DNA from 3 places in the Rahnella sp. EDr1-12 genome. Region 3 is predicted to be linked to each of the others. Evidence: predicted binding sites of a transcription regulator. Region 3 holds the regulator's gene; each other region holds the start of a gene.
The links. Region 3 encodes ArgR, which controls arginine synthesis, uptake and breakdown. Its sites were predicted from a motif close to ANTGAATAAAAATACANT; they were not measured.
Positions count from the first base shown of each region.

Region 1: the regulator ArgR is predicted to act here: its motif matches at 1,829-1,846, upstream of argF (ornithine carbamoyltransferase).
Region 2: the regulator ArgR is predicted to act here: its motif matches at 1,986-2,003, upstream of argC (N-acetyl-gamma-glutamyl-phosphate reductase).

Region 1 covers NZ_JBLZNY010000001.1:1,845,558-1,848,842, forward strand. Annotated here, with positions in the region: gene ACO0U8_RS08455 (glycoside-pentoside-hexuronide (GPH):cation symporter) at 1-1,066, opposite strand, end outside; gene rraB (ribonuclease E inhibitor RraB) at 1,284-1,709, opposite strand; gene argF (ornithine carbamoyltransferase) at 1,878-2,885, shown strand; gene ACO0U8_RS08470 (sugar phosphorylase) at 3,059-3,285, shown strand, end outside.
Region 2 covers NZ_JBLZNY010000009.1:101,149-104,433, reverse strand. Annotated here, with positions in the region: gene argB (acetylglutamate kinase) at 1-689, opposite strand, end outside; gene argC (N-acetyl-gamma-glutamyl-phosphate reductase) at 821-1,825, opposite strand; gene argE (acetylornithine deacetylase) at 2,050-3,201, shown strand.
Region 3 covers NZ_JBLZNY010000005.1:85,227-88,511, reverse strand. Annotated here, with positions in the region: gene ACO0U8_RS18850 (helix-turn-helix domain-containing protein) at 88-360, shown strand; gene mdh (malate dehydrogenase) at 427-1,365, opposite strand; gene argR (transcriptional regulator ArgR) at 1,827-2,297, shown strand; gene yhcN (peroxide/acid stress response protein YhcN) at 2,780-3,043, shown strand; gene yhcN (peroxide/acid stress response protein YhcN) at 3,234-3,285, shown strand, end outside.

The sequences.
Region 1 (3,285 bases), on a different contig from region 3:
CATTGGCCATCATGTTCCATTTAAACGGCTGGTACATCTGGTGTAAAAAACCAATGATGAAATACAACGGGAAAATCACCGGCAGGAATTTCGGCGGTACGAAAAACATCACGACGCCCGTCAGAACCAGCAGCAGGTTGATATTTTTAAACATCGCCAGCGTGCTGAACCGTTTGGCAAAATACCCCGCCGCCATCGCCCCGAATATCGTGCCGACCACGCTGGTGGTAATAAACGTACTTTTCATCGCCGTACCGCTGACCAGACTCTGGCCCTTATCCAGCATCAGATACGTCGCGTAATACAACGTGGCGGAACTGCGCATCACTCCGGCCATACTGGAGAAAAAGGTGATAATCGCGACAATACGCCACTGATCGTTCGCCAGCAGATTTTTCAAATCACTCATCACCGATACCTGACGGGTATCCTCCGCCGTGATGCGTTCTTTGGTGAAACAAAAACAGAACACCAGCATACACACCGCAATCGCGCCCATCACCGCCATCGTCGCCTGATATCCGGCCTGCTGATTCTCTTTACCAAAATAATCCACCAGCCACAAAGTGCCGACAGAAACCAGTAAACCCGCCAGAGAGGAAATCGTGAACCGGTAGGATTGTGCAGAAAGACGGTCTTTATCATCCGTAGTAATCACGCCACCCAACGCGCAGTAAGGAATATTGATAAAGGTGTAACACAGCATCAGCAGCGAATAAGTAATGTAGGCATAAAGCAGTTTTCCGGAATGACCAAAATCAGGCGTGGTGAACGTCATCACCGCCAGCACGGCATAAGGAATGGCGAACCAAATCAGCCACGGGCGAAAATGCCCCCAGCGGGTTTTCACGCGGTCCGCAACAATACCGGTGAGCGGATCGCTGACGGCATCCAGAATGCGTGTGACCAGAAACATCACCCCGACCGCTGCTGCGGAAAGCCCGTAGATATCGGTATAAAAGTAGGTCAGAAACATCGTGACGGAGGAATAAACGATCCCGCAAGCGGCGTCTCCCATACCAAAACCAAGTTTTTCTATAACAGACAATTTCTTTACGGCTGCCATAATCTGACTCCACACCATGAGGTAGAATATCTTTCAGAATTGGTATGTTAACTTTTGGCAGGTGCGTTGAATTTAACCATATTTCACTTAGGGTTTATGAAATTTGCTTAATGCGAAGGGAGTCACAAAGGGGGGCTGTCATGCACAAACAAAAAAGGCCACCGTCTCCGGCAGCCTTTTCTTTCTTCATGAATCGAAATTCAGAAGCCTGACTCAATCAATGACGTTTGCCGTCATCATCTTCGTCGATGAAATCTTCGTCTTCGCCTTCTTCACCTTCTTCGTCGTCGTCGCCTTCGAAGTAAGTGCCCCAGCCGTCGTAGTTAACGCCGTTGGTTTCGGCCAGATTCATCAGTTGCTCAACCTGTGCGTCGATAAGCTCTGCATTTAGCGCCACTTCGCTAATCACGTCACAGCACATCATGACAGTACCGTCTTCAGCTTCCAGCTCTTCCGGGTCGGAAACTTCATAACCCAGTTTGAAAGCTTCTACGACCGCTTTCTCCAGAACTTCGAACTTTTCTGAAGATAAGTGGTGTTCAATGGTGTAAAGCGCGTCAGGATCGCTGCCATCGTCCAGCAGCTCTTCGATGATTAAGCGAGTTTCTTCACGTTGTTCTTCCAGCAATTCACGGTTTGCCATTTCTCAGTCCTCAATCAATTTGACGTTTGTACGCTATTTTCACACACCATAGAGCGCGCCTCCACTATTAAAGAGAAAGTTTTCTCTGCGGGGTTGTAATTGCATATTCATACATATAAATTGAATTTTAATTCAATCCGAAATGCTTACGCGCTATGGAGCGACATCATGAGTTTGTTGAGTAAACGTCATTTTCTCAGGTTACTGGATTTTACCCCGTCAGAGATTTCGTCCCTGCTGACACTCTCCGCTGAACTGAAAGCGGCAAAGAAAAATGGCACTGAGAAAGCCCGCCTGCAAGGCAAAAACATCGCGCTCATCTTCGAAAAAGACTCAACCCGCACACGATGCTCTTTCGAAGTTGCCGCATATGACCAGGGGGCAAAAGTCACTTATCTCGGCCCCAGTGGCAGCCAGATCGGCCATAAAGAATCGATGAAAGACACCGCCCGCGTACTGGGCAGGATGTACGACGGTATTCAGTATCGTGGCTACGGTCAGGATAAAGTGGAAACGCTGGCGGAATATTCTGGCGTGCCGGTATGGAATGGCTTAACCAATGAATTTCACCCGACGCAGCTGCTGGCCGACCTGCTGACCATGCAGGAGCATCTGCCAAATCAGCCGCTCAAAGGGATGCGCCTGGCGTATCTGGGCGACACACGCAACAATATGGGCAACTCGCTGCTGGAAGCTGCCGCGCTGTGCGGGCTGGATTTACGCCTTGTGGCACCGTCAGTATGCTGGCCCGATGCCGAACTGGTCGCGACCTGTCAACATCTCGCAAATGAAAATGGCGGCACTATCACGCTCACCGAAGACATTGCTACCGGCGTGAAAGATGCGGATTTCCTCTATACCGACGTCTGGGTGTCGATGGGTGAACCGAAAGAGGCCTGGAAGGAGCGCATCAACCTGCTGCGCCCTTATCAGGTGAACAGCGCGATGCTGGCGCTGACCGGCAATCCTGACGTGAAATTCCTGCACTGTCTGCCTGCGTTCCATGATGATCAGACCACACTCGGCAAACAAATGGCCGAAGAATACGGTTTGCAGGGCGGTATGGAGGTCACTGACGACGTCTTTGAGTCCCGCCACAGCGTCGTGTTCGATCAGGCGGAAAACCGTCTGCACACCATTAAAGCCGTCATGGTTGCCACACTCGGCACAGAATAAACTCCACGGCATCATCCCGATTTTTTTGCGGATGATGCCGCCTTTTTCCTCCAGAATTCTCCGTTATCCCCCCTTTTGTCGCCACAGCCGGTCATTTTCAACTAACCTTTTTAAAGCGCTTTCGTTTTATCGCCTTTGTCAGAAAAACAGAAATGCAGTGAGAAGGAACCGATATGAGCTCAGTAAATCTTGAGTATGTCCTGCGGCTGGAAAGCCTCTTAAGCAGGATTTACCCCAGGGAACACATCGCCGATCTGCTGAAAAAGATTCTGCATCTCGCCAACAAATGGGATTACGGCAAACACCGCACCACCGGCTGGGTGGACGGTACGAATATTTATCTGATTACTTATGGCGACAATATCCGCCAGGGCGAGCAACCGCCGCTGGCGACGCTGAA
Region 2 (3,285 bases), on a different contig from region 3:
GGACGTCCGAGAGAACGTGCGGCGTCCAGCGCAGCGTGAACTTTGACGATCATGCCGTCGGTGATGATGCCCTGATCGATCAGCTGTTCAGCACGTTCCGCGCTCATTTCAGGAATACGCTGACCTTTGCCGTCGAGGATACCGCTGACGTCTGACAGCAGAATCAAATCTGCGCCCAGCGTGGCGGCCAGCGCCGTCGCCGCCTGGTCGGCGTTGACGTTCATCAGCTCACCGGTTGCGGTGATGCCGATGGAGCTGACAATCGGCAGATAGCCTGCGTCGGTCAGCGTCGTGATAAGTGCCGGATTACCCGCTTCGGCTTTACCGACGAAGCCCAGAGATTCATCCAGCTGGGTCACGCTGACCGTACCGCCGTCGGCCAGAGACAGGCCGACCGCGTTAATGTGATTTTTGACCGCCCACGCCAGCAGCGTTTTGTTGGCGCTCCCGGCGAGTGCACCGGTAATAATATCAATCTGGTCGGCTGGCGTGACGCGCAGACCGGCCTTCTTTACCACCGGTAGATTCAGCTTTTTCATCAGCTCATCCACCAGGCAGCCGCCACCGTGGACGATGACCAGCGGGCGCTGATATTCCTGACGATAAGCGACGACCGCCATGAACAGACGCTCAAGCGCTTCTTCATTATCCAGCAACACACCACCCAATTTGATGACTAACGGATTCATAGCTGTTTACGCCCCGACCGGTTGATTATGTTAATTAATAACAATACGTTTAATTTAATCTAACATCCCTGCGCATCTGAATAAACGCTCAGGGACGGTTGTTTTCTGTTTACTGACAATCTAACTGATTGTTAAAGCAGTGATTGCGTCTCAGGGAAACCGAAACGGATATTCATACACTGCACCGCCTGCGCCGACGCGCCTTTCAGCACGTTGTCTTCCGTCGCCACCACAATCAGATGTTCACCTTTCACTGCAAAGCCAATGTCACAGAACGGCAATCCGACCACGTCTTTCAGCGCCGGAACGCCTTTGGTGTAAAGACGCACCAGCGGTTTATTGTGATACGCATTGTGGAAGGCTTCCGCCACGTCCTGCTCCGTCACACCCGCGTTCAGACGGCAGGTGATGGTCGCCAGAATACCGCGCGGGAAGTTACCCAGATGCGGAGTGAAAATGACCGGCACGCCGAGATGCTCTGCAATTTCAGGCTGATGACGGTGGCTGAAAAGTTTGTAAGGTTGCAGGCTGACTTCGCAGAAGCTGTTGCCGAGCGTGGCTTTACGGCCTGCGCCGCTGACGCCGCTGGTCGCGTTAATCACCGGCCACTGGCTGTCATTGAGCAAACCGTTTTCGATAAGTGGTTTCAGCGCCAGCTGTGACGCCGTCGGGTAACAACCCGGCACGGCAATCAGCTGCGCGTCTTTCAGTTTGTCTGCCTGCCATTCGGCCAGGCCGTACACGGCGCTGTCGAGCAAATCGAGGTGCTGATGCTCAAAGCCGTAGAATTCGGTGTAAAACTCAGGTTTGCTGACGCGAAAGGCCCCGGACAGGTCAAACACCACACAACCGGCCGCCAGAAACTGCGGCGCCAGATCGTGGCTGACTTCATGCGCGGTCGCCAGAAACACGACATCGACACCTTTTGCCGCACCGGCAACATCCGTCAGCGGCAAAACAGGCAGATCGACAATACCTTTTAATTGAGGATGCAAATCAGAAAGCAATTTTCCTGCATCTGCACTTTGCGCTGAAACCGTTAAACCGGTTATGTTCATATGTGGGTGGCGATTCAGGTAAGCAGCGAGTTCAGCTCCGGCATAGCCTGTGGCACCAACAATCAGCGTATTCAACATAGGGTCTGTTCACCTTCTCAACTTATCTGTATGGCTTTGCGATACAGGGACTTCAACAGGTAACAGGTGGTCACCGCGTTGTACGCCGCTCACCCGCGAGATTCAGCCGTGTCGTTTTGACTAACGCGGAATTTTTTCCGGTTTCCTTACGCGCTGGCTTATTGTATTTTTATTCACAATTATTGCATGAATATGAATACTACCCTAACTAAAGGCTGTCAACAGTGAAGATGAAATTACCTCCTTTTATTGAGCTCTACCGGGCGTTAATCGCAACCCCTTCCATCAGCGCAACCGATGCGGCTTTGGACCAGAGCAATGAAACGCTAATCAACTTACTGGCAGGCTGGTTCGGCGATTTAGGCTTTAAGGTTGAAGTGCAACCTGTTCCGGGAACCCGAAACAAATTCAATATGTTAGCCAGCACTGGCGAAGGCGCTGGCGGTTTACTGCTGGCCGGTCATACAGACACCGTGCCGTTTGATGATGGCCGCTGGACGCGCGATCCTTTCACCCTGACCGAGCATGAAAATAAGCTCTACGGTTTGGGTACCGCCGATATGAAAGGTTTCTTCGCCTTTATCCTCGATTCACTGCGCGACGTCGATCTCACCAAACTGACTAAACCGCTGTATATCTTAGCGACCGCCGATGAAGAAACGACCATGGCCGGTGCGAGCTATTTTTCCAAAAATGCCAAAATCCGTCCTGACTGCGCCATCATCGGCGAACCGACGTCACTCAAGCCCGTTCGTGCGCACAAAGGGCATTTATCAAACGCCATTCGTATCACCGGCCAGTCCGGTCATTCCAGCGATCCGGCGCGCGGCGTGAACGCGATTGAACTGATGCATGAGTCGATTACCCATTTAATGACCCTGCGCAATACCCTGAAAACGCGTTACAACCACAGTGGTTTCGTGATCCCGTACCCGACCATGAATTTTGGTTACATCAACGGCGGCGATGCGCCAAACCGTATTTGCGCCTGCTGCGAAATGCATATGGATATCCGTCCGTTACCCGGCCTGACGCTGTCCGAAATCAACGGCCTGCTAAATGAGGCGCTGGAGCCGGTGAGTCAGCGCTGGCCCGGTCGTCTGGTTGTTGAGGAACTGCATCCGCCGATCCCGGGATATGAATGCCCGCCAGATCATCCGCTGGTGCAGGTGGTTGAGAAGTTGCTGGGCGTGGAAACCGAAATCGTTAACTACTGCACGGAAGCTCCCTTTATTCAGGAGCTGTGCCCGACGCTGGTGCTGGGTCCGGGTTCAATCGATCAGGCACATCAGCCAGATGAATATATCGATACCGCGTTCATTAAACCGACACGCGAGTTGATCACTCAGGTTGTGCATCACTTCTGTTATCACTGATCCTGAATCAGGGTTGATGAACAAACAATCAGGGCGCTCAGGGGCGCCCTTTGCTACTGTACAAATCAGGTCAGCAAACGTGGA
Region 3 (3,285 bases):
TGATCGTAAATAAATCAAACCCTCGTTAAATGTATAAGTGCGATAAATATGCCCGCGGAATAAAATTAAACAAATAAGGAAGCCATCATGAATACAAGGAACGAAGACTGGCATCAGGCCGATATTATTGCTGCACTCAGAAAGAAAGGAACCACCCTGGCGGCAGTATCGCGCTCTGCAGGTTTGAGCTCTTCCACCTTATCAAACGCTCTGACACGGCCATGGCCAAAGGGCGAATTGCTCATCGCGAATGCGCTGGGGCTACATCCTTCAATTATCTGGCCAAGCCGCTATTTCGACGCCAGGACTTTTCAGATCATTGAACGCCGTTGCCGCACACCCAATGCTGCGCAAGAGTAAATCCGAGGGGAGATAAAAGAAAAAAACCGCCGGGATAAGCCGGCGGTTATCTATAAAGAGACGCAATCAGTGATTAATGAACTGTTCGCCGAGTTCGATATCCTTGTGCAGGATCTCCAGCATTGATTCCAGTGACTGCTGTTCAAATGCGCTCAGTTTACCGATGTCCAGCAATTCGGTGATCCCGTTTTTGCCAAGCAAAACAGGCTGTGCGAAAAAGCGAGCATACTCACCATTGCCTTCGACATACGCACATTCCACAACGTTGCTTTCACCCTGCATAGCTCGCAGTAATGAAAGTCCGAAACGCGCAGCCGCCTGCCCCATCGACAGCGTTGCTGATCCACCACCCGCTTTTGCTTCTACCACTTCAGTGCCTGCGTTTTGAATGCGCTTGGTGAGTGAAGTGATTTCACTTTCGCTGAACGTCACACCAGGTACCTGAGAGAGCAGCGGCAGAATGGTGACACCAGAATGTCCACCGATCACCGGCACTTCAATGTCTTCCGGTTGCTTACCTTTTAACTCCGCAACGAAAGTATTAGAACGGATCGCATCCAGCGTTGTGATGCCGAAAAGTTTGTTTTTGTCATAGACGCCCGCTTTTTTCAGCACTTCTGCCGCAATAGCAACCGTCGTGTTGACCGGGTTGGTGATAATGCCAATGCAGGCTTTCGGACAGGTTTTCGCCACTTGCTGAATAAGATTACGAACGATACCCGCGTTAACATTAAACAGATCTGAGCGATCCATCCCTGGTTTTCGCGCCACACCCGCTGAAATCAGGACAATATCTGCGCCTTCCAAAGCAGGTGTGGCGTCTTCGCCACAGAAGCCTTTGATTTTCACAGCGGTAGGGATATGGCTGAGATCGACAGCAACGCCCGGCGTCACCGGAGCGATATCATATAATGAGAGTTCGGAACCGGAAGGTAGCTGGGTCTTTAGCAGAAGCGCGAGGGCCTGACCGATACCGCCCGCAGCACCGAGAACTGCAACTTTCATCCTATACTCCTTTTTTATCATTAACTTATAAGTGTCGTGGAATTATTTTGGTTGTGACCTTAATCACTTACGCTGTTAAAAACAATCGCTCACCTGCAGAGAATCTGAGGTTGGTCGTTTAGAAAGTAAAAAAATACACCTAAGCGCCCTTATCCGGTCTTTTATGACTTTTATCGGAAAGCTACCCCTTAAAAGTAGCACCGCAAAAGACGTCAGGTTAATAAATGGTTAAATTTGGTTCATTGTGTGAGCTGAATCGAAATCGGTTGAGCCCAACTTCCTGCGGAAGGCTTACTCAAAATTCACAATTTCGGCATATTCATGAAAAACCCACTAACGCGACACCCGTCACATTCCTTGCAGAACGGTGAGTTCTGGATTTTCCATGTCTTGCGTTGTTGCATAAAAATGCAATTATCTGCATAATCAGCCAAACATTGATCAAGAGACCAGGGTGCAAAATGCGTAATCCTGCCAAACAGGAAGATTTAATCAAAGCCTTCAAAGCATTACTGAAGGAAGAGAAATTCAGTTCTCAGGGCGAAATTGTCGTCGCACTCCAGGAGGAGGGCTTCGAAAACATCAACCAGTCCAAAGTCTCACGGATGCTGACCAAGTTCGGTGCGGTGCGTACGCGCAACGCGAAAATGGAAATGGTGTACTGCCTGCCCGCTGAAATCGGTGTGCCAACAACGACCAGTCCGCTGAAGAACCTGGTACTGGACATTGATCACAATGAAGCCATGGTGGTCATCCGCACCAGTCCGGGGGCAGCACAGCTGATCGCCCGCCTGCTTGATTCACTCGGAAAATCAGAGGGTATCCTCGGAACTATCGCGGGTGATGATACGATTTTCATTACGCCTGCCCGCAGTTTCAGCGTTAAACAACTGCACGATGCAATCCTGAGTTTGTTCGAACAAGAGTTATAAGCCGCCTCAATAGTACAAGGGTGTAAGCGCCCTTTCTGTGCAGGGGGTCAGAAGAACAGAATTTCTGACCTCAGGCCAGCCTCTTTACCCTTCCTTTATATTGCTCACATTTCAAATGCCGCACAAAAATACCGGTTTTCTACCATTAACGGGTACAAGGCGCATGCCCTCTTCTGTTAACGCCGGTCACAACAGGCTCATTTCCGTCACATAAATATTTCAATGATGTGATTCACACCAAAAATAAGCACAGATAATCAAATTCATTCAATCTATTGATTTTACTAAAAATCAACACCGTTTGAACAATTTATAGACGTTTTTTATTACTTTCCGTTATTAAAAAAACCAATAGGACACACATAACCACTCAAATAACTATTAGCAAACTATTAATATTCTGAGTGACTAGATGTATACTCATTTCCGTGGTGTGAGACACCAGTTGTTGGAACACATAATAAAATCGACGAGGTCAAATCATGAACGTTAAAACTACAATCGCAACATTAAGCATTCTCTCTGCTCTGTCATTTGGTGCATTTGCAGCACAACCTGTTAGTCAGGAACAAGCTGCCAATCTGCAGGCGAAAGGGATGATCAGCGTCAGCGGCGTTGCCGGTGCACCTTCTGATATCCGCCAGGCACTGTCTGACAAAGCCGATGCAAAAGGCGCTAAAGCTTTCCGCGTTATTGAAGTGCGTCAGGAAGGTAACTACCACGCAACCGCAGAAATCTACCAGTAACTTTCCGGTAGCCATCGCGAAGGGGCCTGAATAAATCAGGCCCGTGAATAAACAGATTTATCACTGCCCGTTTTACGTTCCCGCACGCTTTGAGCGCCCTGAACTGCAGTTAACAGCCCTGATAAATCTATATTTGAATCGACGTTGCTCTCTCAAATTGCATCAACGTCAGTGAAATCAGGAAATTATCATGAAAATCATCACTACTATCGCCGCTCTTAGTCTGTTGTCTGCTGTGTCTT